One region of the Streptomyces sp. NPDC021093 genome, then DNA from elsewhere that is predicted to be linked to it. Evidence: riboswitches for the same ligand, from Rfam matches in the RefSeq annotation. Region 1 holds a riboswitch; each other region holds the start of a gene.
The links. Region 1 has a riboswitch for cobalamin ahead of ACH4SP_RS18705 (cobalamin biosynthesis protein). Riboswitches for the same ligand answer to the same signal wherever they lie in the genome.
Positions count from the first base shown of each region.

Region 2: linked by a shared signal. The riboswitch ahead of ACH4SP_RS26820 (CoA-acylating methylmalonate-semialdehyde dehydrogenase) and the one ahead of ACH4SP_RS18705 (cobalamin biosynthesis protein) in region 1 are both predicted to bind cobalamin.
Region 3: linked by a shared signal. The riboswitch ahead of ACH4SP_RS21740 (CbtB-domain containing protein) and the one ahead of ACH4SP_RS18705 (cobalamin biosynthesis protein) in region 1 are both predicted to bind cobalamin.
Region 4: linked by a shared signal. The riboswitch ahead of ACH4SP_RS38685 (ribonucleoside-diphosphate reductase subunit alpha) and the one ahead of ACH4SP_RS18705 (cobalamin biosynthesis protein) in region 1 are both predicted to bind cobalamin.

Region 1 covers NZ_JBIRQJ010000005.1:617,619-622,962, forward strand. The annotation lists gene ACH4SP_RS18695 (putative cobaltochelatase) at 1-160, opposite strand, end outside; gene ACH4SP_RS18700 (cobyric acid synthase) at 253-1,824, opposite strand; gene ACH4SP_RS18705 (cobalamin biosynthesis protein) at 1,821-2,813, opposite strand; cobalamin riboswitch at 2,850-2,988, opposite strand; gene ACH4SP_RS18710 (hypothetical protein) at 3,102-3,323, opposite strand; gene ACH4SP_RS18715 (anion permease) at 3,337-4,623, opposite strand; gene ACH4SP_RS18720 (lysozyme) at 4,780-5,344, opposite strand, start outside.
Region 2 covers NZ_JBIRQJ010000008.1:428,304-433,647, reverse strand. The annotation lists gene ACH4SP_RS26830 (enoyl-CoA hydratase/isomerase family protein) at 1-880, opposite strand, end outside; gene ACH4SP_RS26825 (acyl-CoA dehydrogenase family protein) at 877-2,055, opposite strand; gene ACH4SP_RS26820 (CoA-acylating methylmalonate-semialdehyde dehydrogenase) at 2,052-3,551, opposite strand; cobalamin riboswitch at 3,780-3,958, opposite strand; gene ACH4SP_RS26815 (PPOX class F420-dependent oxidoreductase) at 4,046-4,519, opposite strand; gene ACH4SP_RS26810 (hypothetical protein) at 4,584-5,344, opposite strand, start outside.
Region 3 covers NZ_JBIRQJ010000006.1:632,435-637,778, forward strand. The annotation lists gene ACH4SP_RS21725 (glycoside hydrolase family 6 protein) at 1-216, opposite strand, end outside; gene ACH4SP_RS21730 (GAF and ANTAR domain-containing protein) at 542-1,294, shown strand; gene ACH4SP_RS21735 (GAF and ANTAR domain-containing protein) at 1,353-2,180, shown strand; cobalamin riboswitch at 2,479-2,641, shown strand; gene ACH4SP_RS21740 (CbtB-domain containing protein) at 2,676-2,894, shown strand; gene ACH4SP_RS21745 (CbtA family protein) at 2,911-3,714, shown strand; gene ACH4SP_RS21750 (class F sortase) at 3,687-4,376, opposite strand; gene ACH4SP_RS21755 (hypothetical protein) at 4,456-5,028, opposite strand; gene ACH4SP_RS21760 (HAD-IIA family hydrolase) at 5,133-5,344, opposite strand, start outside.
Region 4 covers NZ_JBIRQJ010000017.1:18,539-23,882, forward strand. The annotation lists gene ACH4SP_RS38665 (hypothetical protein) at 1-174, shown strand, start outside; gene ACH4SP_RS38670 (carbon starvation CstA family protein) at 369-2,597, shown strand; gene ACH4SP_RS38675 (CstA-like transporter-associated (seleno)protein) at 2,714-2,902, shown strand; gene ACH4SP_RS38680 (GNAT family N-acetyltransferase) at 3,058-3,558, shown strand; cobalamin riboswitch at 3,629-3,770, shown strand; gene ACH4SP_RS38685 (ribonucleoside-diphosphate reductase subunit alpha) at 3,910-5,344, shown strand, end outside.

The DNA of each region.
Region 1 (5,344 bases):
GCATCAGCGCCGCCAGCGCGCGCACGGCGGTGGACTTGGCAGTGCCCTTCTCCCCCCGCACGAGCACACCGCCCACGGCGGGCGACACGGCGTTGAGCAGCAGCCCGAGCCGGAGGTCGTCCTGCCCGACGATCGCAGTAAAGGGGTAAGGCGTACTCATACGGTCTCCATCGTCGTTTCCGGCTCCACACCAATTCGCTTGAACGGTTCCGCGCGGGTCCTTCGTGGCTGGTCGCGCAGTTCCCCGCGCCCCTACGGGGCCCCTGGAGGCACGAACGGCAGGCCCACCGGCGCACCCGACTCGATGAGCCGCCACAACCCGTCCGTGTCCGCGTGCTCCTCGATCAAGTCCCCGAGCTTGTCGAGCTGTTCCTCCCGCAACGCCTCGAAGCTCGTGTCCGGCGCCGGCACGAAACGCCGCCCGGCCGCCGCCGCGACCTCCCGCAGGAAGGCGCGCCGGAAGGCGTCGCTCTCCAGCGACCCGTGCCAGTGGGTGCCCCAGACGGAACCCACCCGGCACCCGTCCAAGCCATGTCCATCGTCATCAGAGATGAACCCTTCCCCGCCCAGGACTTCGGCCACCCCGTGGTGGATCTCGTAACCCGCGACGGACTCGCCGAGCGCCTCGCCCACCGGCCGCGCCAAGGTCTTCTCCCGCGCGAACCGCACCCGCACCGGCAGCAGCCCCAGCCCGTCGACCAGTCCGGCCCGCGACTCGACCTCGTCCTCGATGCGCGTCCCCAGCATCTGGTACCCGCCGCAGATCCCCAGCACCGGCAGACCCTCGGCCGCCCGCCGCACCAGGGCCTCCGCGAGCCCCCGCTCCCTCAGCCATTCCAACGCCCGGACCGTGCCCCGGGTTCCCGGCACGACCACCAGGTCCGCGTCGGCCAGCTCCTCGGCGCGGTCCACGAAACGCACGACCACTCCCGGTTCGGCGGCCAGCGCGTCCACGTCCGTGAAGTTCGACATCAGCGGCACCGCGCACACCGCGACCCGCAGCACGTCCTCGCCGACCGGCGGCGCCACCACGGACTCGCGCACCGCACCGCGCATCGACACCCGCAGGCCGTCCTCCTCGTCGATGCCGAGCCCGTGCGCGAACGGCAGCACGCCGTACGTCTTGCGCCCGGTCAGGTCCTCCAGCATGTCGAGACCCGGCTCAAGCAGCGACACATCGCCCCGGAACTTGTTCACCAAGTACCCCGCGACCAGCCGCTGGTCCTCCCGCGCGAGCAGCGCCGTCGTACCGAAGAACGACGCGAAGACACCACCGCGGTCGATGTCCCCGACCACCACCACCGGGAAGTCGGCGGCCCGCGCGATCCCCATGTTCACGATGTCCGTACGGCGCAGATTGATCTCCGCGGGGCTTCCCGCGCCCTCGCAGATCACCGCGTCGTACTGGCCGCGCAGCTGGGCCAGGCACTCGGTCACCGTCCCGAGCAGCGCCTCCCGGTGGCCGCCCTGTACGCCCTTGCCGTACTCCTTGCCGCCCGCCGTGCCGAAGAAGCCCCGCGCGCTCATCTCGCCCACCGGCTTGCCGAGCAGCACCACCTGGCTGGACCTGTCACTGCCCGGCTTGAGCAGCACCGGGTTCATGAGCGCGGTCGGCTCGACCCGCGCCGCCTGCGCCTGCATCGCCTGGGCGCGCCCGATCTCCGCGCCCTCGCGCGTCACGAACGAGTTCAGCGACATGTTCTGCGCCTTGAACGGGGCGACCTTCACCCCCTGCCGCACCAGCCACCGGCAGATCCCCGCCGTGACCACGCTCTTGCCCGCGTCCGACGTGGTCCCCGCGACCAACAGCCCGCCGCCACTCATGAGTTACGCCCCTTCGCGTACGAGAACGCCAGCCGCCCCGCCGCACACACGGCCAGCGCCAGCACATTCACCCGGCGCGACAGCCGCACCGCACGCTCGATGTCCGGTACGGCCACGGGCCGCCCGGTGTCCCCGTTGAGCACCGCCCGGTGCTCCACCCGCCCCGCGTACGACAGCGTCCCGCCGAGCGTGACGCCCAGGGCGCCCGCGAACGAGGACTCCACCGGGCCCGCGTTGGGGCTCGGGTGCTTCGACGCATCCGTCCGCCAGGCCGCGAGAGCACCCCGCGAGTCGTCCCCGGCCAGCACCGCCAGTGCGGCCGTCAGCCGGGCACCCGGCCAGCCCGCGACGTCGTCGAGGCGGGCCGACGCCCACCCGTAGCGCCGGTAGCGCGCCGACTTGTGGCCGACCATCGCGTCCAGGGTGTTCACCGCGCGGAAGGCCACCAGCCCCGGCACGCCGCCGACCGCGCCCCAGACCAGCGCGCCCACGACCGCGTCCGAGGTGTTCTCGGCGACCGACTCCACGACCGCGCGCGCCATCTGCTGCCCGTCCAGGGCCTGCGGGTCCCGCCCGCACAGGTGCGGCAGCCGCTCGCGGGCGACGTCGAGGTCACCGGCGGCGAGCGCCCCGCCGACGGCACGGGCCTCGCGCCCCAGCGACGTACCGCCGACAACGGACCAGGTGGCGGCGGCGGTCAGGACGACGGAAGCGACGGGGGAGCGGCGTACGGCGCGCGCGGCGACGGCCGCCGCTCCGGCGGCTCCGCCGACACAGACCAGGGTGTGCAGTGCGCCCCAGCCGCGGTGGTCGCGCCACAGCGTCCGCTCCACCGCGCCGGCGGCACGTCCGAAGGCGGCGACGGGGTGGCCCCGCCGGGGATCGCCGAGCAGGAGGTCGCCGAGCAGTCCGGCGGCGGCGCCGTAGGCGAAGACGCGGGCGGAACTCGGACAGGGGGCGGCTGAACTGCGGGTTCCGCAGCCGGGCATGGCGATGTGTCCTTAACTCAGGGTCCGCGCCCTGGTTCGACGTGACGAGCGGCTGGGAGTTCCTGGCTTCCGTACGACCGGGTGGGTCGGTACGTGACAGTGGCGGGACCGCGCCGGATTCGCACCGGCTTCCTCTCCATGCCGCCGTATTGGCTCCGGCAGTCCACCACGCCCCGAGAACACCCGTCAACCTGGGCTTGACCTGCGGTGCTCCCCGGGCCCGAGGGGCGTACGCAGAACCGCCCCGCGCACGGGGCGCGGGGCGGCGGGGTGGGGCGAAGTGCGGGTTCAGACGACGATCAGGAAGATTCCGTACGCCACGGCCGCCGCGCACAGCGCGAAGCAGGCGTACGCGCCGGTGCGCGCCATGGTTGCGGAACCGCCCGAAGCGGCGGCGCTCTCCTGCTTGGAGAGGCCCACGATGCCGAGGGTGAACAGGCCCACCAGACCCACGGTGGCCACGAGGCTGACGCCGAAGACGGTGCCGAGAGCTGCCCAGTCGATGTTCATGTCGTGTGCGTCCTTAGACCGATGCGGCCGGGCGGGCCGCCTCGGTGGGGGTTCCGGCGGGGGAGTGGAGGGTGGCCTTGAGGTCGCCCGTCGTGGTGTGCGTGGCCTCGTGCGGGAACACACCGGCCGGGGGCGGGGTGACCGCCGCCATGGCGGTCGTGACGACGCCCGCGGGCTCGGCCGGGGCCGGCGCGTCCAGGTCGTCGGCGGTGACGTTGGTGTGGTCGACCGGCTTGCGGCGCGACAGGGCCCAGATCACGCCGGAGCCCGCGACCAGCAGGACCGCCACGACGGTGACGCCCCAGGCGCCCTGACCCGTCAGGTACTCCGCGGCGGCGGCGACCAGGCCGGCCGCCGGCAGCGTCAGACCCCAGGCGACGAACATCCGGGTCGCGGTCGACCAGCGGACGACGCCGCCCTTGCGGCCGAGTCCGGCGCCCATCACGGAGCCGGAGCAGACCTGGGTGGTGGAGAGGGAGAAGCCGAGGTGCGAGGAGGCCAGGATGACCGTCGCGGCGCCGGTCTGGGCGGCGAAGCCCTGCGGCGGACGGAGGTCGGTGAGGCCCTTGCCCATGGTGCGGATGATGCGCCAGCCGCCGAGGTAGGTACCGGCGGCGATGGCGACACCGGCCGAGACGATGACCCACAGGGGCGGGTTCGCGCCGGGGGCCAGCACGTTGCCGGTGACCAGGGCCAGGGTGATGACGCCCATGGTCTTCTGCGCGTCGTTGGTGCCGTGCGCGAGCGAGACGAGACCGGCGGAGGCGATCTGGCCCGCCCGGTAGCCCTTGGCGGTGGACTTCTCGTCGGTCTTGGACGCCAGCTTGAAGGTGAGCTTCGTGGCGAGGTAGGCGGCGATGCCGGCCACGATCGGCGCGGCGATCGCGGGCAGCAGCACCTTGGTGATGACGACGCTGCCGTTGACGCCCGAGGTGCCGACCGACATCAGTGTGGCGCCGATGAGGCCGCCGAAGAGTGCGTGGGAGGAACTGGACGGCAGGCCGATCAGCCAGGTCAACAGGTTCCAGAGGATCGCGCCGACGAGCGCCGCGAAGATCACTTCTGTGGTGATGCCGCTCTCGTTGATGAGCCCGCCGGAGATCGTCTTCGCGACCTCGACGGAGAGGAAAGCACCAACGAGGTTGAGCACGGCGGACATGGCCACCGCCGTCTTGGGCTTGAGTGCGCCGGTCGAGATGGTGGTGGCCATCGCGTTGGCTGTGTCGTGGAAACCGTTCGTGAAGTCGAACACGAGAGCGGTGACGATCACGATTCCGAGGAGGAGCGTGATGTGTTCCATTTACCCAGGCAATCGTTTGAGGTCAGTGGCTGTTGGAACGTAGGTAACCCGAGTGAACGGAAGGTGAACTGGGGAGGGCGTACCGGTGACCCGAAACACCGCGCCGCCGTTCCGCTTTCACCGGAACGGCGGCGCGGGCGGGCCCTCGCAAGGGCGTCAACGACGCGTGAAGGCACTCAATCGGCCGTGTGAGCCGTTGAAGAGATTCTGGTCACCCGGAAGTGCGCCCCGGCCGTTGTTGAACTGCCAGAAGGTCCAGTACGACCAGCCGGCCGGCAGCGCGCCGGGCGAGGAGTTGTAGCGCGCCAGCCACAGCGCGTGGTTCCCGCCGAAGGCCCGGCTCTTCCCGGTGCACTGGTTCCACCAGAGCGTGGTCGTGTAGATGACCGGACGGCGGCCGGTCCTGCGCCGCACCTCGTCGCTGAAGGACCTGATCCACGACACCATCTGGCCAGGCTTCAGCCCGTAGCACTTGTTCCTCTTGTTGGTCTTCTTGTACGGGTTGTTCTCCAGGTCGACGGCGGGCGGCAGGGTCCGGCCGTCGGCCCGCCAGCCCCCTCCGTTGCGTACGAAGTAGGCGGCCTGGGTCCTGCCTGACGACTGGTGCGGCAGCGCGAAGTGATAGGCGCCGCGCTTGATGCCCACCTGCCGCGAACCGTTGTACTGCTGGGCGAAGTAGGGATTGCGGTAGGTGTGGGACTCGGTGGCCTTGACGTAGACG
Region 2 (5,344 bases), on a different contig from region 1:
AGGAGATCCGGTACTCCTGCTCCAGGACGCGTTCCAGCGGGCCGAGCCCGCGGGCCCGGCGCAGTGCGGCGAGCGTGACCTTCAGGGCGGTGGGCGACTTGGTGGCCAGGGTGTCGGCCGCCTCGGCCGCGGCACGCGCCCCGTGCGCGCGCAGCCGGGCGAGGATCTCCTCGACGGTGTCCGCGCGGTAGCAGGCGTCGATCCACGGGCGGTGCCCGGCCAGTTCACCGGGCGGGGCCTCGCGCACGTACGGCACGAGAGCCTCGTGGACCGGCCGCACGGCGAGGTCCGCCAGCAGCCGGGGCAGGTTCTCGTACGGTACGAAGTGGTCGGCGAGTCCGCACAGCAGGGCGTCGGCAGCGCCCACCGCCGCGCCGGTCAGCGCGAGGTGGGTGCCGAGTTCGCCGGGGGCGAGTGCGAGGAGGTAGGTGCCGCCGACGTCGGGGACGAAGCCGATGCCGGTCTCGGGCATGGCGATGCGGGAGCGTTCGGTGACGATGCGGACGCTGCCGTGGGCGCTGACTCCGACGCCGCCGCCCATCACGATGCCGTCCATCACGGCGACGTACGGCTTGGGGAAGCGGGCGATGCGCGCGTTGAGCCGGTACTCGTCCCGCCAGAAGGCGGCGGATGCGCTGCCCCCGGTGCGGGCGTCCTCGTGGATGGAGCGGATGTCGCCGCCCGCGCACAGGCCACGCTCGCCGGCCCCCGTGAGGATCACCGTCTTGACGGCCGGGTCACGCTCCCACTCCGTCAGCGCCTCGTCGATGCTCCGCACCATGGCGTGGTTCAGGGCATTGAGGGCACGGGGGCGGTTCAGCCGGAGCGAGGCCGCCCGTCCGGTCCTCCCGCGCAGGACGAGGTCCGCTTCCGCGCTCACCGGAACGCCTCCGTCAGTCCGCGGGCCACGATGACGCGCATGATCTCGTTGGTTCCTTCCAGGATCTGGTGGACCCGCAGGTCGCGGACGATCTTCTCGATGCCGTACTCGGTCAAGTAGCCGTATCCGCCGTGGAGTTGGAGGGCCCGGTCGGCGACGGAGTAGCCGGTGTCGGTGGCGAAGCGCTTGGCCATCGCGCACAGCTGCGGGGCGGCCGGGTCGCGGCGATCCAGGGCCTGGGCTGCCTGGTGGAGCAGGGCGCGGGCGGCGGTGAGTTCGGTCGCCATGTCGGCGAGGCGGAACTGCAGGGCCGCCGAGTCGAGCAGCCGCGCCCCGAACGCCTCGCGGTCGGCGAGGTGGGCCAGGCTCTGGTTGAGGGCGGTGCGGGCGCCGCCGAGCGAGCAGGCGGCGATGCCGAGGCGGCCGCCGTTCAGGCCGCTCATGGCGATCCGGAAGCCGTCGCCCTCGTGGCCGAGGAGTCGGTCGGCGGGGATCCGGACGCCGTCGAGGATCACCTGGCGGGTGGGCTGGGCGTTCCAGCCCATCTTCTTCTCGTTCGCCCCGAAGGAGAGACCGGGGTCGTCCCGGTCGACGAGGAAGGCGGAGATCCCGTCGGTTCCGTCCCCGCCGGTGCGTGCCATGACGACGTACACCTGGGCGGCGCCCGCACCGGAGACGAACTGCTTGACGCCGGTGAGGACGTAGTCGTCGCCGTCCCGGACCGCGCGGGTGCTCAGTGCCCCGGCGTCGGATCCGGCGCCCGGTTCGGTGAGGCAGTAGCTGCCGAGGTCGTCCATGGTGCACAGCCGGGGCAGCAGACGGGTGCGCTGCTCCTCGGTTCCGTACGAATCGACCATCCAGGCGACCATGTTGTGGATGGAGAGGTAGCCGGCGACGGACGGGCAGCCGGAGGCGAGGGCTTCGAAGACCAGGACTCCGTCGGCGCGGCTGAGTCCGCTGCCGCCCGCGTCCTCCCGTACGTACACACCGCCGAGTCCGAGCCCGGCGGCCTTGCGCAGCACGTCGACGGGGAAGTGCTTCTCCTGGTCCCAGCGGACGGCGTGCGGGGCGAGGTGGTCCTGTGCGAAGTCGAGGGTGGTCTCGACGAGGGCCTGCTGGTCCTCGGTGAGCGAAGTGGGCGCGGTGCTGGACATGGTGGTGGGCACGGCGCTCATCCCATCGTCGGGATCGTGAAGCTCGCGCCTTCCCTGGCGCCCGACGGCCAGCGCGAGGTGACGGTCTTCGTGCGGGTGTAGAAGCGGATGGCGTCCGGGCCGTGCTGGTTCAGGTCGCCGAAGCCGGACCGCTTCCAGCCGCCGAAGGTGTGGTAGGCGACGGGGACCGGGATGGGGACGTTGACGCCGACCATGCCGGTGTTGACCCGGCGGGTGAAGTCGCGGGCGGTGTCGCCGTCCCGGGTGAAGATCGCGACGCCGTTTCCGTACGGGTGCTCGCTGGGCAGGCGCAGTGCCTCCTCGTAGTCGGCGGCGCGTACGACGCACAGGACGGGGCCGAAGATCTCCTCGCGGTAGATCCGCATCTGCGGGGAGACCCGGTCGAAGAGGGAGGCTCCGGCGAAGAACCCGTTCTCGTGGCCCGGGAGGGTGAAGTCCCGCCCGTCGACGACGAGTTCGGCTCCTTCGACGACGCCGATGCCCACATAGCGCTGGACCCGGTCGAGTGCGTCCCTGCTGACCAGGGGGCCGAAGTCGGCGTCCGGGTCGTCGGAGCGACCGATGCGCAGCGCCGCGATGCGCTCCTTGAGTGCGGCGACGAGCCGGTCCGCGGTCTCCTCGCCGACGGGCACGGCCACCGAGATCGCCATGCAGCGCTCCCCCGCCGACCCGTATCCGGCACCGATCAGGGCGTCCACCGCCTGGTCGAGGTCGGCGTCCGGCATCACGATCATGTGGTTCTTGGCGCCGCCGAAGCACTGGGCGCGCTTGCCGTGCGCGGCGGCCGTGGCGTAGATGTGCGCGGCGATCGGGGTGGAGCCGACGAAGCCGAGCGCTTCGACGCGGGGGTCCTCCAGGAGGGTGTCGACGGCTTCCTTGCCGCCGTTGACGACGTTGAGCACGCCGGGCGGCAGGCCGGCCTCCAGGAAGAGTTCGGCGAGCCGCAGCGGTACGGACGGGTCGCGCTCGGACGGCTTGAGGATGAATGCGTTTCCGCAGGCGAGAGCGGGTGCGGCCTTCCACAGGGGGATCATCGCGGGGAAGTTGAACGGGGTGATCCCGGCGACGACGCCGATCGGGGAGCGCAGCGAGTGCACATCGATGCCGGTGCCCGCGTTGTCGGTGAACTCGCCCTTGAGGAGGTGCGGGATCCCGGCGGCGAACTCCACCACTTCCAGGCCGCGTTGGAGGTCTCCGTGCGCGTCGGCGACCGTCTTGCCGTGCTCGGCGGACAACATCCGGGCCAGCGGGTCGCGCTCCTCCTCGACGAGCTGGAGGAAGCGAAGCAGGACGCGGGCGCGCCGCTGCGGGTTCCAATCTGCCCATTCCTGCTGGGCGTTGGCAGCGTCGGCAATGGCCGCCTCGGTGTCGGCGCGGCTCGCGAGGGGGACGCGGGCCTGGACGGTGCCGGTGTTGGGGTCGTACACGTCGCCGAAGAGGCCGGAGGTGCCGACGGTGTGCTTGCCGCCGATGAAGTGGCTGAGTTCACGGACCATGGTGTGCCTGCTCTCGTCAGGTGAGATCCGGGGACGGCACGGCGGGCCCCCGGCGGGTGCGCACGGGTGGGTGCGCCGCCGGGTGCGGGCCGTGGGACAGCGGGCCGCGAGACGGTGAAGGGGAGTCTCGAAGTCCTATGAGCGCGGGGTGAGTTGACCGCGCTCCGCCGGATCACCAGGGTCGTGTGTAGAGACCGGTGCCATGCGTGTCTGCTCCATCCTCGTGGAAAACACGGAACGTTCCGCGGCCGGTATCCTGACTCCCGGATCTTCGCGTGCCGCCCGCCTTCCCGGCAGACTTCGCCAGTGGCGTGGGGACGACGGCACACTCCCCGGTCACAGTGGCGGGACCGTGCCGGATTCACACCGGCTTCCCTGCACCGCGGACCTTGTGTCACGAACATATAGTTGGACGTCCTAGTAAGTCCACCCCCTCTCTTGCGCCCGGCCGCTACGGCACTGCTGGCTTTGCCTGCTCAGTCGGCTCCGTCGGCTCAGTCGGCGATGCCGCCGAAGGCCACCACCCGGTCGACCCTGGCGCGCACCAGGTACTCGCCGGGGACGGAGTTCCGCTCCCCGTAGGCGGCCCCGTTCTCCGGGCCCATGTACCGGCTGCCGATGCGGGTGGCCCAGGTGCGGAGTTCGACCGGATCCTCGGTGAACTCCGCCGTGCATTCCAGCATCACGTAGCTGAAGGGCGGTGTCTGGTCGTCGACGCACAGAGAGAAGCGCGGCTCGCGGAGCAGCGACTTGCACTTCAGCGACTCGTGCCAGGTGGTGAAGACGATGCGGGGTGCGTCAGCACGGCCCTCGGCTCCCCCGGCCTCGCAGCCGTCGCCGTCTTCACCGCCCTCGTCGATCAGGAACCACACCGGGGTGACGTGCGGGCGGCCGTCCTTGCGATTGGTCGCCAGCTTGCCCGTGCGGGTGCCGGTGAGGACGAAGGCACGCCACTCTTCCTCGGTCATGGTGTGCATCAGGCGCTCCGATCAGTGGTGGGTACATCGACTCCTTCGAGAGTACGGGTACTGATCAACTGCCGAAGCGCAGCGCGACGGTGTCCCCCACGTGGATCACCGTGTTGCGGGCAGCGCCCGCGAAGGCCGCGCCGTCCAGGCTGACCTTCCAGGTGGCGGCGCCGGAATTGGCTGTTCCGTTGAGGGCGGTGATCGCTCCGGTGCCGGATGCGGGCGTCACCCCGGTGACACAGCCCGCCGGGGTCGCCGCACTCGCCGCGGCGTTCAGGACGTCGCCCAGTGTGGCGGTCGTACCGGTCGGCGTGAGGGCGACCGAGCAGGCCTGGAGGGTGCCGGTCCCGTTGTCGACGGTCAGTGCCAGCTTGGCCGGGGTGCCGGGGGTGAAGGCGGACTCGGCCACCCACTGGGGAGCTCCGGCCGTCACCGGGGTCGGCGGCGCGGTGGTGAAGCCGCCGCCCGAGACCGCGCGCAGCCCGTCGATGGAGGCGTACGGCTGCGGGGAGGTGTCGCCCGGCTGGTACCTGAAGCCGCCGCCCGGGTTGAACTGCTGGGAGATCAGGAAGTCGACCGGGGTCTTGCCGAGGGAGGTGCGGAAGTCACCGGTCTGGGCGTCGATGCCGCAGGCGTTCAGGCCGGAGACCGCCCAGCCGTTGGAGTCGGTGTTGACGCCGAACATGGCGTTGAACGCACCGCTGCTGAGCACCAGCTTGCCCTTCAGGAAGGCCTTGGCCCGGAGGATGTCCGGGTCGGTCTTCGCCACGCCGGACACGCAGAGGGCGGCCATCGAGGCGCCCGTCATGTCGATGTCGCTCGCGG
Region 3 (5,344 bases), on a different contig from region 1:
GCCCGAGTCGCCCTCGTCGGCGAGCGCCTTGGCCGCCTTGGCGTCCGGGTTGACCCAGTACGGGTCGTCGCCCTTGGGCAGCTGGGACACCGGCGGTTTCTTCCCCGCGGTCCCGCCGTCGCCCCCTTCGCCCGAAGTGCAGCCCGTCAGGAGCAGCGCGGCGCCCACCGCGACCGCTCCCACCGCTCGCACACGTCCGCTGTAACTGCCGTACATCGACTCCCCCTTGGGCGCCTTGGCGAAAACCGACCTTCTCGAAGCCTCTCGAAGGTGACCGTCTCGAAGATGAAAGAAGTTCCGAGGCAACCCCCCTGGCGCCCCTGCCCGGACAGATCCGGTCGAATCCAATCCTGACACACCGGCGCCCTGCCCCACGAGGCGTGCCCTGCTTCGTGGAGAACCTGTTGCACCGCGTTCGGCCAGCCTGTTCCTGGGCAGCCGGATACGATGAGGCGCTCCGGCGGTCACACTTCGGACGTCTTTGCGGCACACTTCCATCACACTCTGCAGTACCCCGCTCAGCACACCTCGGGAGGAGGGCGTGGTCACCACCCGCATGACCGCCCTGCTCGACGAACTGGCGGTCCGCCGCACAGCCGGACTCGACGGGTCCTTCGCCCGCCACTGCGCCGAGGTTCTGGGCGTGGACGGGCTGGCCGTCACGCTCTCCGGCGGCGCCTCCGCGCTGCAGCACAGCGGCGGTGAACCCGTGTGGTTCTCCGGTCCTGCGGACGTCGCGCTGGAGGATCTCCAGTTCACGCTCGGCGAGGGTCCCGGTACGGATGCGCTGCGCACCGGCCGGCTCGTCCTGGAGGGCGATCTGGACCTGGTTTCCCGGGAGCGCTGGCCCGGCTTCCTGCCCGGCGCGGAGAAGCTCGGGGTGCGGGCGGTGTTCTCCGTACCGCTGCAGATCGGCGCGATCCTGGTGGGGGTGCTCACCTGCAGGCGGGCCGGGCCAGGACCGCTGGACCAGCGGTCGATCGCCGACCTGCTGGTGTTCTCCGACGCGCTGACCCTGACCCTGCTGGGCAGTACGGAGCCCGAGGATCCCGGTGCCGGCAACTGGCTGGCGATCGACGCGTCGCTGTACCGGGCGGAGGTGCACCAGGCCACCGGAATGATCTCGGTACGGCTGGGAGTGCCCCCGGCGGCGGCCCTGGTACGGCTGCGGGCATATGCGTACGCCGCCGATGAGCCCATCCTGGAAGTAGCCAGGGACGTCGTGGCACGGCGACTGCGTTTCACCCCGGACGGAGCACTGCGCGACGGCGACGGATCGGAAACGGCACGATGACTCTTGGGAAGCGCTCCGGGCGCCCCACTCGGCAGCACGACAGATGTAGGTGACAGGCATGGACAGCACCGTGCGCGAACAGAAGATCGCGACGGCCTTCGTCGAGCTCGCCGACACCCTGGTCGACGACTTCGACGTGATCGAATTCCTCCAGCGGCTGGCCGCCCGCTGCGTGGAGCTGCTCGACGTGTCGGCCGCCGGGCTGATGCTGGTCAACCAGCACGGCCAGCTGCAGACCGCCGCGTCGTCCGACGAACGCGCCTGGCTGCTGGACCTGTTGGAGATCCAGCATCAGGAGGGCCCCTGCCTGGACTGCTTCCGCGGCCGTACGGCCGTCCTGCCGGTCGCCCTGGACACCCCGGAGACCCTGGAGCGCTGGCCGGTGTTCGCGCCGCGCGCCCGGGAGTACGGCTTCCACACCACGTACGCGATCCCGCTGCGGCTGCGCGACACGGTGATCGGCGCCCTGAACCTGTTCGCCACCACGCCCCACCTGAAGCTGGGCCCCGGCGACGTCGAACTGGCACAGGCCCTCGCGGACGCCGCGACCATCGGCATCCTCCAGCAGCGCACCATCCGGCAGAACGAACTGCTCGCCGGGCAGCTCCAGACGGCGCTGACCAACCGGGTGCGCCTGGAGCAGGCCAAGGGGATGCTGGCCGAGCGGTGGGCGATCTCGGTGGACGAGGCGTTCACCGAGCTGCGGTCGTATGCCCGACGGAGTCAGCTGGCGCTGTCGGAGGTGGCGCTGGAGCTCGTCCTGGGGACGCTGGACTCGGCGGAGATCCGTAGGAAACCCCCTGCGGAGTCCCGTACGAAATCCCGCGGGGGGTCCCCCGCGAAGCGCCTCAGCAAGGACAAGAGCGAAGAAAAGGGTTCCCGCTGACGCTGCGGTGACCACAAGAGTGACACCCGCAGCTACTTTGCCGTGACATTGCGTCAATTGCGCTATGGAGAACGGCGCTTGACCGCTCTAGAGTGGTGATGCGGCCCCAGCCCCCGGCCCGTATTCCGAGTTGGTTTTCCCAGAACCTCCCGCGACGGCGCCGGGCTTCTCCCGCAGTTCGTGCGCGCGCGGTCGAGGACCAGCCCGGCCGACGGCTCCGGGGGGAGCGAGCAGTCGGCCGGGCCAGGTACCTTCGCGCGCCCCTGGGTCATCTCGCACGCCCCCCTGGGGCATATTGACAGTGCACAGCCAGGCTGGGACTCTCCGGAGGACAACTCCACACTTCGAGGCGACGGTGGACAGGAACTCCGGTGCGATTCCGGGGCGGTCCCGCCACTGTGACCACAGCTGCCGCATGCGGCCGTGGGAGTCAGGAACTGACCCGTCGTCCTCCTGCTTTGGGGCGTGGAAACCCCAGAAGGAGGCTCACCCGACATGTCCGCGTCTGCCCAGCAGTCCGTACAGACCACCGACCTGGCGTCCGCGACGACCCGCACCCGGGATCTGCTGATCCTGGCCGCCGCCGTGATCGTCGCACTGATCGCGCTGTACGCCGTGTTCATGGACAACGGCCACATCATCTCCGCGACCGGCAGCTACCTGCACGAGTTCTCGCACGACGGCCGGCACCTCTTCGGTGCCCCTTGCCACTGATCGGGGCCGTACGCACATGAGCAACCCCACTCTCACCCTGCTCGGCCGCGGTCTCGCGGCGGGCGGGGTCGCAGGCCTGGTCACGGGCCTCTTCTCACTCCTCCTCGCCGAGCCGGTGATGGACCGGGCGATCGTCCTCGAAGAGGCGCGCTCGGCCAAGGCGGAGGCGGCCGAGCACGCCCACGCGGCGGCGGGCGCCGTAGCCGAGCACCACGAGGAACTCTTCTCCCGCTCCCAGCAGCACTTCGGCCTGGTCGTCACGGCCGTGATCGCGGGCCTGGCCATGGGCGCGCTGTTCGCGGTCGCCTACGCGCTGGTGCACCGTCGGACCGGTTTCCTGGTACGGGCCTGGCCGCGTGCCCTCGCGTTCTGTGCCGCGGCGTTCGTCGCGGTCGCGCTGCTGCCGGGGCTGCGTTACCCGGCCGCGCCGCCCGGCGTCGGCGACGCCAACACCGTCGGCGAACGCCAGACGCTGTGGCTGGCCGCCGTGGTCATCTCGATCCTGGGCATGCTGCTGGCCTGGCAGCTCTACGTGCGCCTGGCGGGCAAGGCGGAGCCGGTGCGGCACGGCGCGGTGTTCCTGACCGGGGCGGCCACTCTCGCCGTCCTGTTCCTGCTGCCCGGCAATCCGGATGAAGTCCCCGTACCGGCAACGCTGTTGTGGGACTTCCGGGTGCTGTCGCTCGGGTCGCAGCTGCTGCTGTGGGCCGTGTTCGCCGCGGTCTTCGGCGGACTGGGGCTGCGTGCCGCGAAGCGGGCCGGTTCACCCGCCCCCGCTCAGGCCGCACCCGCTCAGGACGTGGCGGCCGCCGGGGCCTGAGTGACGCCCGTCAGATAGGCGGAGACGACCACATTGGCCGTGTAGGAGCGGGCGTTGTGGTCGTACGTACCGCCGCAGGTGATCAGCCGCAGTTCGGCGCGGCCGTCCTCGCGCGGTCCGTACACCTTCTTCGCGTCGAACTTGTCCCGGCTGAAGACCTGGACGTCCTCGACGGTGAACTCGGTGACCGTTCCGTCCGCCCCGGTGATCTTGACCTGTTCGCCGGGACGGGCGGAGCTGAGGCCGTAGAACACGGCCGGCTTGCTCCTGGTGTCGACGTGCCCCACGAGCAGTGCGACTCCGCTCGCTCCGGGACGGGTGCCGTCGCGGTACCAGCCGACCTCGCGCGGCTGCTCGTACGGCGGCGGGTCGACCGCGCCCCCTGCGTCGAGCCCGCGCGCGCTGACCGGCGCCCTGATGCCGAGCGAGGGGACGTCGAGACGGCCGGGGCGGACGCCCGCGAACGGTTCGTGCGCGTCGGGCAGTTCGACCTGCAGCAGTGGGCGTCCCACCGCGGCCACGTCACCGGTGGTCGGGGCGGAGTTGCCGCCCGCGCCGTCGGTGAGGTCGCGGCCCCACAGCCACAGTCCGAGGAGCAGCACCGCCCAGGCGATGCCGGTGAGCATCCGGCCTTTGCCGGAAGCGGGGTGGTCGGTGCCCATGGTGGTGTGCTCCCTTCGTTCTTCGCGCGGGTCCGTTGTGGCTGGTCGCGCAGTTCCCCGCGCCCCTACAGGGCGCCCTCTAGTGCGAGGTGTTGCGGCGGCGGCGCACCGAGCGGCCGGCGATGGCGACGGCTGCCGCACCCGCGAGGCCGAGGCCGATCAGGGTGTGCGAGGTGCCGGGGCCGTCGGACTCGGCGGCCAGGGCGGTGCCGCCGCCGCCCGCGCGGACGGGAGCGGTCGGTTCGGTCCTGTGGTGGACGACGGTGACGTTGCCGCTGGCGTTGCCCGCGCCGTCCTCGCACTTGACGGTGATGCCGTAGTCGCGGCCCTGGGCGTCGGAGCGGATGCGCGCCTCGGCGAACAGGCCGCCGTCGGCGGCGGGGTTGAAGTACGCGGGCGAGGAGAACGCCTCCGACGTGCCGACGGCCTTCTTGCCGCCGCACACGCTGACCCGCAGATCCACCTCCCCGCCGGCCGCGATGGTGGACGGGGTGACGGTGACGCTGCCGTGGGACTCTTCGTTCTCGGCCACGGCGGCCGGCACGGGGAAGGCCGGTGGGACGGCCGGTACTGCGGCAAGGGCGGCGGGCGCGGGGACGAGTACCGCCGCGAGTACCGCACCCGCACACAGAGTGAGCTGCGATGAGCGCATGGTGAACCTCCTGGTACTCCGAAGATTCACCCGGACGTGAGGTTCCGCATCCGCAGGGGCCCGTCACTGCGCCGTACGGGCCCCTGCGGTCCCCCTGCGCGCTGTCAGATGCGCTCGACCAGGTCCGCGATCGAGTCGACGACGGTGGACGGCCGGAACGGGTACGTGTCGATGTCGTCCTTGCCGGTCAGCCCGGTGAGCACCAGGAACGTCTCCATGCCCGCCTCCAGGCCCGCCAGCACGTCGGTGTCCATCCGGTCGCCGATCATCGCGCTGGTCTCGGAGTGCGCGCCGATGGCGTTGAGGCCGGTGCGCA
Region 4 (5,344 bases), on a different contig from region 1:
AAGGGCTGCCCCTCCTCGCACCAGAACAGCTCGGGCGGCGTCACCTGGGTCCAGACCCTGAAGAGCAAGACGCAGTCCTCGACCGGCCGTTGGTACGGCCTGTACAAGGTCGTGTACCTCAAGCCGTCCACGGGCCAGCCGGTCTCGCAGCCCAACCGCGAATACGCCTGCTGAGCACGCGCACAGCTCCTCGACACCCCGGCCGACAACACGTCGCACGCCTCGACACATTGCCGCCGGTACCCCGCTGACCTGCGATGGTCGCCCCTTGTCCATACCGATATGCGGACAGGGGGTTACGCAGCGCGGTCACAGCCCCTAGATTTCGCGCACGTTACGAGGATGATCGCGCGAGGGGACGGACCGCCATGGCAGAGCCGAGACCGACAGCCGAGACCGAGCAGGCCGGGGGCTCCCCCGGCCCCGCCCGCAAGCTGTCGCCCAAGTCCGTGGTGATCTGGAGTCTGGTGGCGCTCGTCGGCGCGGCCGGCTGGGCGGTGCTCGCCCTCTCCCGCGGGGAGGAGGTCTCCGCCGCGTGGATGCTGGCCGCGGCACTGGGCTCGTACGCCATCGCGTACCGCTTCTACTCGAAGTTCATCGCGAACCGCGTCCTCAAGGTCGACAAGACCCGGGCCACCCCGGCCGAACGCCTCAACGACGGCGTGGACTTCCACCCCACCGACCGGCGCGTCCTGTTCGGCCACCACTTCGCGGCCATCGCGGGCGCGGGTCCGCTGGTCGGACCCGTGCTGGCCGCCCAGATGGGATACCTGCCCGGCACGATCTGGATCGTGGCGGGCGTGATCTTCGCGGGCGCCGTCCAGGACATGGTCACGCTGTTCTTCTCCACCCGCCGCGACGGCCGTTCGCTCGGCCAGATCGCGCGGGACGAGATCGGCGCGGTGGGCGGCGCGGCCGCGCTGATCGCCGTGTTCGCGATCATGATCATCCTGCTCGCGGTGCTCGCGCTGATCATCGTGAACGCGCTCGCCGAGTCCCCCTGGGGCGTCTTCTCCATCGGCATGACCATCCCGATCGCCCTCTTCATGGGCGTCTACCTGCGCATCCTGCGTCCGGGCCGGGTCACCGAGGTGTCGCTGATCGGCGTCGCGCTGCTGCTGCTCGCGATCGTCGCGGGCGGCTGGGTCGCCGAGTCCTCGTGGGCCGAGACCTTCACGCTGGAGCCGGGCACGCTGGTCATCTGGATGGTGATCTACGGATTCCTGGCCTCGGTGCTTCCGGTGTGGCTGCTGCTCGCCCCGCGCGACTACCTCTCCACCTTCATGAAGATCGGCACGATCGGTCTGCTCGCGATCGGGGTGCTCATCGCCCTGCCGACGCTCAAGATGGACGGCATCACGAAGTTCGCGACGAGCGGGACGGGTCCTGTCTTCGCGGGGTCGTTGTTCCCGTTCGTCTTCATCACCATCGCGTGCGGCGCGCTCTCCGGCTTCCACTCGCTGATCTCCTCGGGCACCACCCCGAAGATGATCCAGAAGGAAACGCAGATCCGGACGATCGGCTACGGCTCCATGCTGGTCGAGTCGTTCGTCGCGATCATGGCGCTGATCGCCGCCTGCATCATCGACCCCGGCCTCTACTTCGCGGTCAACGCGCCCGCGGGCGTGGTCGGCGACACCGTCCAGGCGGCCTCCACAGCCGTCGGCAACCTCGGATTCACCATCTCCCCCGACCAGTTGGCACAGGCCGCCAAGGACGTCGAGGAGGCCAGCCTGCTGCACCGGACGGGCGGCGCGCCGACCTTCGCGCTCGGCCTCTCGGAGATCTTCTCGGCGGCCTTCGGCGGCGCCGCGATGAAGGCGTTCTGGTACCACTTCGCCATCATGTTCGAGGCGCTGTTCATCCTGACGACGCTCGACGCGGGCACCCGCGTGGGCCGGTTCATGCTCCAGGACATGCTGGGCAACATCTACAAGCCGTTCAAGAACGTCAGTTGGCGGCCCGGCGTCTGGATCGCCAGCGCGATCGTCGTCATCGCCTGGGGCTACTTCCTCTGGGTCGGCGTGCACGACCCGCTCGGCGGCATCAACCAGCTCTTCCCGCTGTTCGGCATCGCCAACCAGCTGCTCGCCGCCGTCGCACTCGCCGTCTGCACCACCCTGCTGATCAAGTCCGGCCGCCTCAAGTGGGCCTGGGTGACGGCCGTTCCGCTGCTCTGGGACGTGGCGGTGACGCTCACCGCGAGCTGGCAGAAGATCTTCTCCGCCGACCCGAAGGTGGGCTTCTTCGCCCAGCGCGACGTCTACCAGAGCGCACTCGACAAGGGCCTCGACAAGGTCGGACTCGCCAAGAACCGCGACCAGATGGAGACCATCGTCACCAACTCCACGGTCGACGGGGTCCTTTCGATCCTCTTCGCCGTGCTGATCGTCGTGGTCCTCTTCGAGGCCTGCCGCGCCTGCCTGAAGGCGATCCGCCACCCGGCCGCGGTCACGCTCAGCGAAACCCCCTACGTCGAGTCGAAGATCGTCGCCCCCGCCTCGCTCTTCGCCACCAAGGAGGAGAAGGCGGAGCTGGTCGCGGCGGGCGTCGGCCCGGAGGGCGGCCCGCGCGGAAGCGAGGAGGAGAAGGTGTGAACACCACCGCCCGGACCGCCGACGCCCGGACCGCCGACGCCCGGACCGCCAGTACCCGGGCCGCCGGTGCACGGACCACCGGCGCCCGGAGCGTCACCGCCCGGACCGTCGCCGCGGTGCGCCACCGGCTGGGCCGACTGCGTTGGTACGTACGGGAAGTGACCGGAGAGGCGACGTACGACCGGTATGTCGCACACGCCCGGTCGCACGACCCGGGCGCCCGGGTGATGACCCGCCGCGCCTTCGAGCGCAGCCGCACGGACGCCCGCGAGGGCGACCCCAGGTCGGGCTTCCGCTGCTGCTGAGCACCTCGCCCGCACCTCGCCGAGGACCTGCCAGGACCTCGTCAGGATCCGTCAGGACCTCGCTGAGGACCCGCTGAGCCCTCTCGTACGGCCTGGTGTCCCGCCCCTCGAAACGGGGTGGGCCGCCGGGCCGTACGCGTTGCACACTGCCCTCCATGGACATCACGATCAGGCTCGCCGAGCCCCACGAATACACCGAGGTCGGCGAGATCACCGCCCGCGTCTCCCTCGACGACGGCTTCCTCGACGACGGCGCGGAGGATCCGTATCTGCTCGTGCTGCGCGACGCCGCCTCCCGTGCCGCCCGGGCCGACCTGCTGGTCGCCGCCGATGCCGACGGCACGCTCCTCGGCACCGTCACCTACGCCCCGCAGGGCACCGAGCTGCAGGACATCGCCGTCCCCGGCGAGGCCGAGTTCCGCATGCTCGCGGTCGCGCACCGGGCCAGGGGGCGCGGGGCGGGCGAGAGCCTCGTACGCGCCTGCATAGCCCGTGCGAAGGCCGAGGAGGGCGTCGTACGGCTGGTGATGTCGACCCAGCCGACCATGCTCGGGGCACACCGGATCTACGAGCGGCTGGGCTTCGTACGGACGCCGGAACGGGACTGGGAACCGGTGCCTGGACTGTCCCTGTTGACGTACAAACTGGAGCTCTAGGACCCATCTGGCCCGCTTCCACTTGTGAAGCCTCGCGACGCGCGACACAAGATGTGGTGGGTTCTCCAACGAGGACCCACCACATGTATGCTCGTGCTCGCTGTCGTCGCAGGGGAATCCGGTGAGAATCCGGAACTGTCCCGCAACGGTGTGTCATGTGCGCTTTTGCGTACCGCCAAGTCCGAGGACCTGCCGACAGCGCATCCGGCTCGACCGAACCGGATACCGATACGTCCGGGCCTCGTGGTTGGGCCGGTGGACGCCAGGCGACGTGCGCCCCTTTCCGGGGTGCCGTGTGCCCGCGCGCCCCCTCCGCCGCAGGCCCCGCGCCGAGCGAGGGAGAGCCCCCACGTGACCATCGCGCCAGTCGATCCGGCCACCGCACAACAGTCTCAGGACAGCCAGGACGCGCCCGGGACCGCGCTCCTGCGCACCCTGACCGACCTCACCGCCGACCTGCCCGACACCGACCCCGGCCGGGTCGCAGCCGCCGCCCTGCGTGGGCGCAACGCACGCTCGGACGCCGCCGAGCTGCGAGAGCTCGCCACCGAGTCCGCCGCAGGACTCATCTCCGAGGACCCGGCGTACTCGCGCCTCGCGGCCCGCCTGCTCGCCCGTACGATCCGGGACGAAGCAGCCACCCAGGGCGTGAACTGCTTCTCCGAGTCCGTCTCCGTCGGCCACCGCGAAGGGCTCATCGCGGACCGTACGGCCGACTTCGTCGCCAAGCACGCGGCGGCTCTGGACGAGCTGGTCGACCTGGACGGCGACGACCGCTTCGAGTACTTCGGCCTGCGCACGGTCTACAGCCGCTACCTGCTGCGCCACCCGATCACCCGCCAGGTCATCGAGACCCCGCAGCACTTCATGCTGCGCGTGGCCTCCGGTCTGGCCGAGGACGACAGCGAGCGGGCTCTCGCCGAGGTCGCCTCGCTGTACCGCCTGATGAGCCGCCTGGACTACCTCCCGTCCTCGCCGACGCTCTTCAACTCCGGCACCCGCCACCCCCAGATGTCGTCCTGCTACCTCCTCGACTCCCCGATGGACGAGCTGGACTCGATCTACGACCGCTACCACCAGGTCGCGCGCCTCTCCAAGCACGCCGGCGGCATCGGTCTCTCGTACTCCCGCATCCGCGCCCGCGGCTCCCTGATCCGCGGCACCAACGGTCACTCGAACGGCATCGTGCCGTTCCTGAAGACCCTGGACGCCTCGGTCGCGGCCGTGAACCAGGGCGGCCGGCGCAAGGGCGCCGCCGCCGTCTACCTGGAGACCTGGCACGCGGACATCGAGGAGTTCCTGGAGCTCCGCGACAACACCGGCGAGGACGCCCGCCGTACGCACAACCTGAACCTGGCGCACTGGATCCCGGACGAGTTCATGCGCCGCGTGGACCAGGACGGCCAGTGGTCGCTCTTCTCCCCCGCCGACGTCCCCGAGCTGGTGGACCTGTGGGGCGAGGAGTTCGACGCCGCCTACCGCAAGGCGGAGGCCGCCGGTCTCGCCAAGAAGTCGATGTCGGCGCGCGAGCTGTACGGCCGCATGATGCGCACCCTCGCGCAGACCGGCAACGGCTGGATGACGTTCAAGGACGCCTCCAACCGCACCGCCAACCAGACGGCGGAGCCGGGCCACACGGTCCACTCCTCCAACCTCTGCACCGAGATCCTTGAGGTCACGAACGACGGCGAGACCGCCGTCTGCAACCTCGGCTCGGTCAACATGGGCGCCTTCGTCGACACCGCCACCCGCGACATCGACTGGGACCGCCTGGACGAGACGGTCC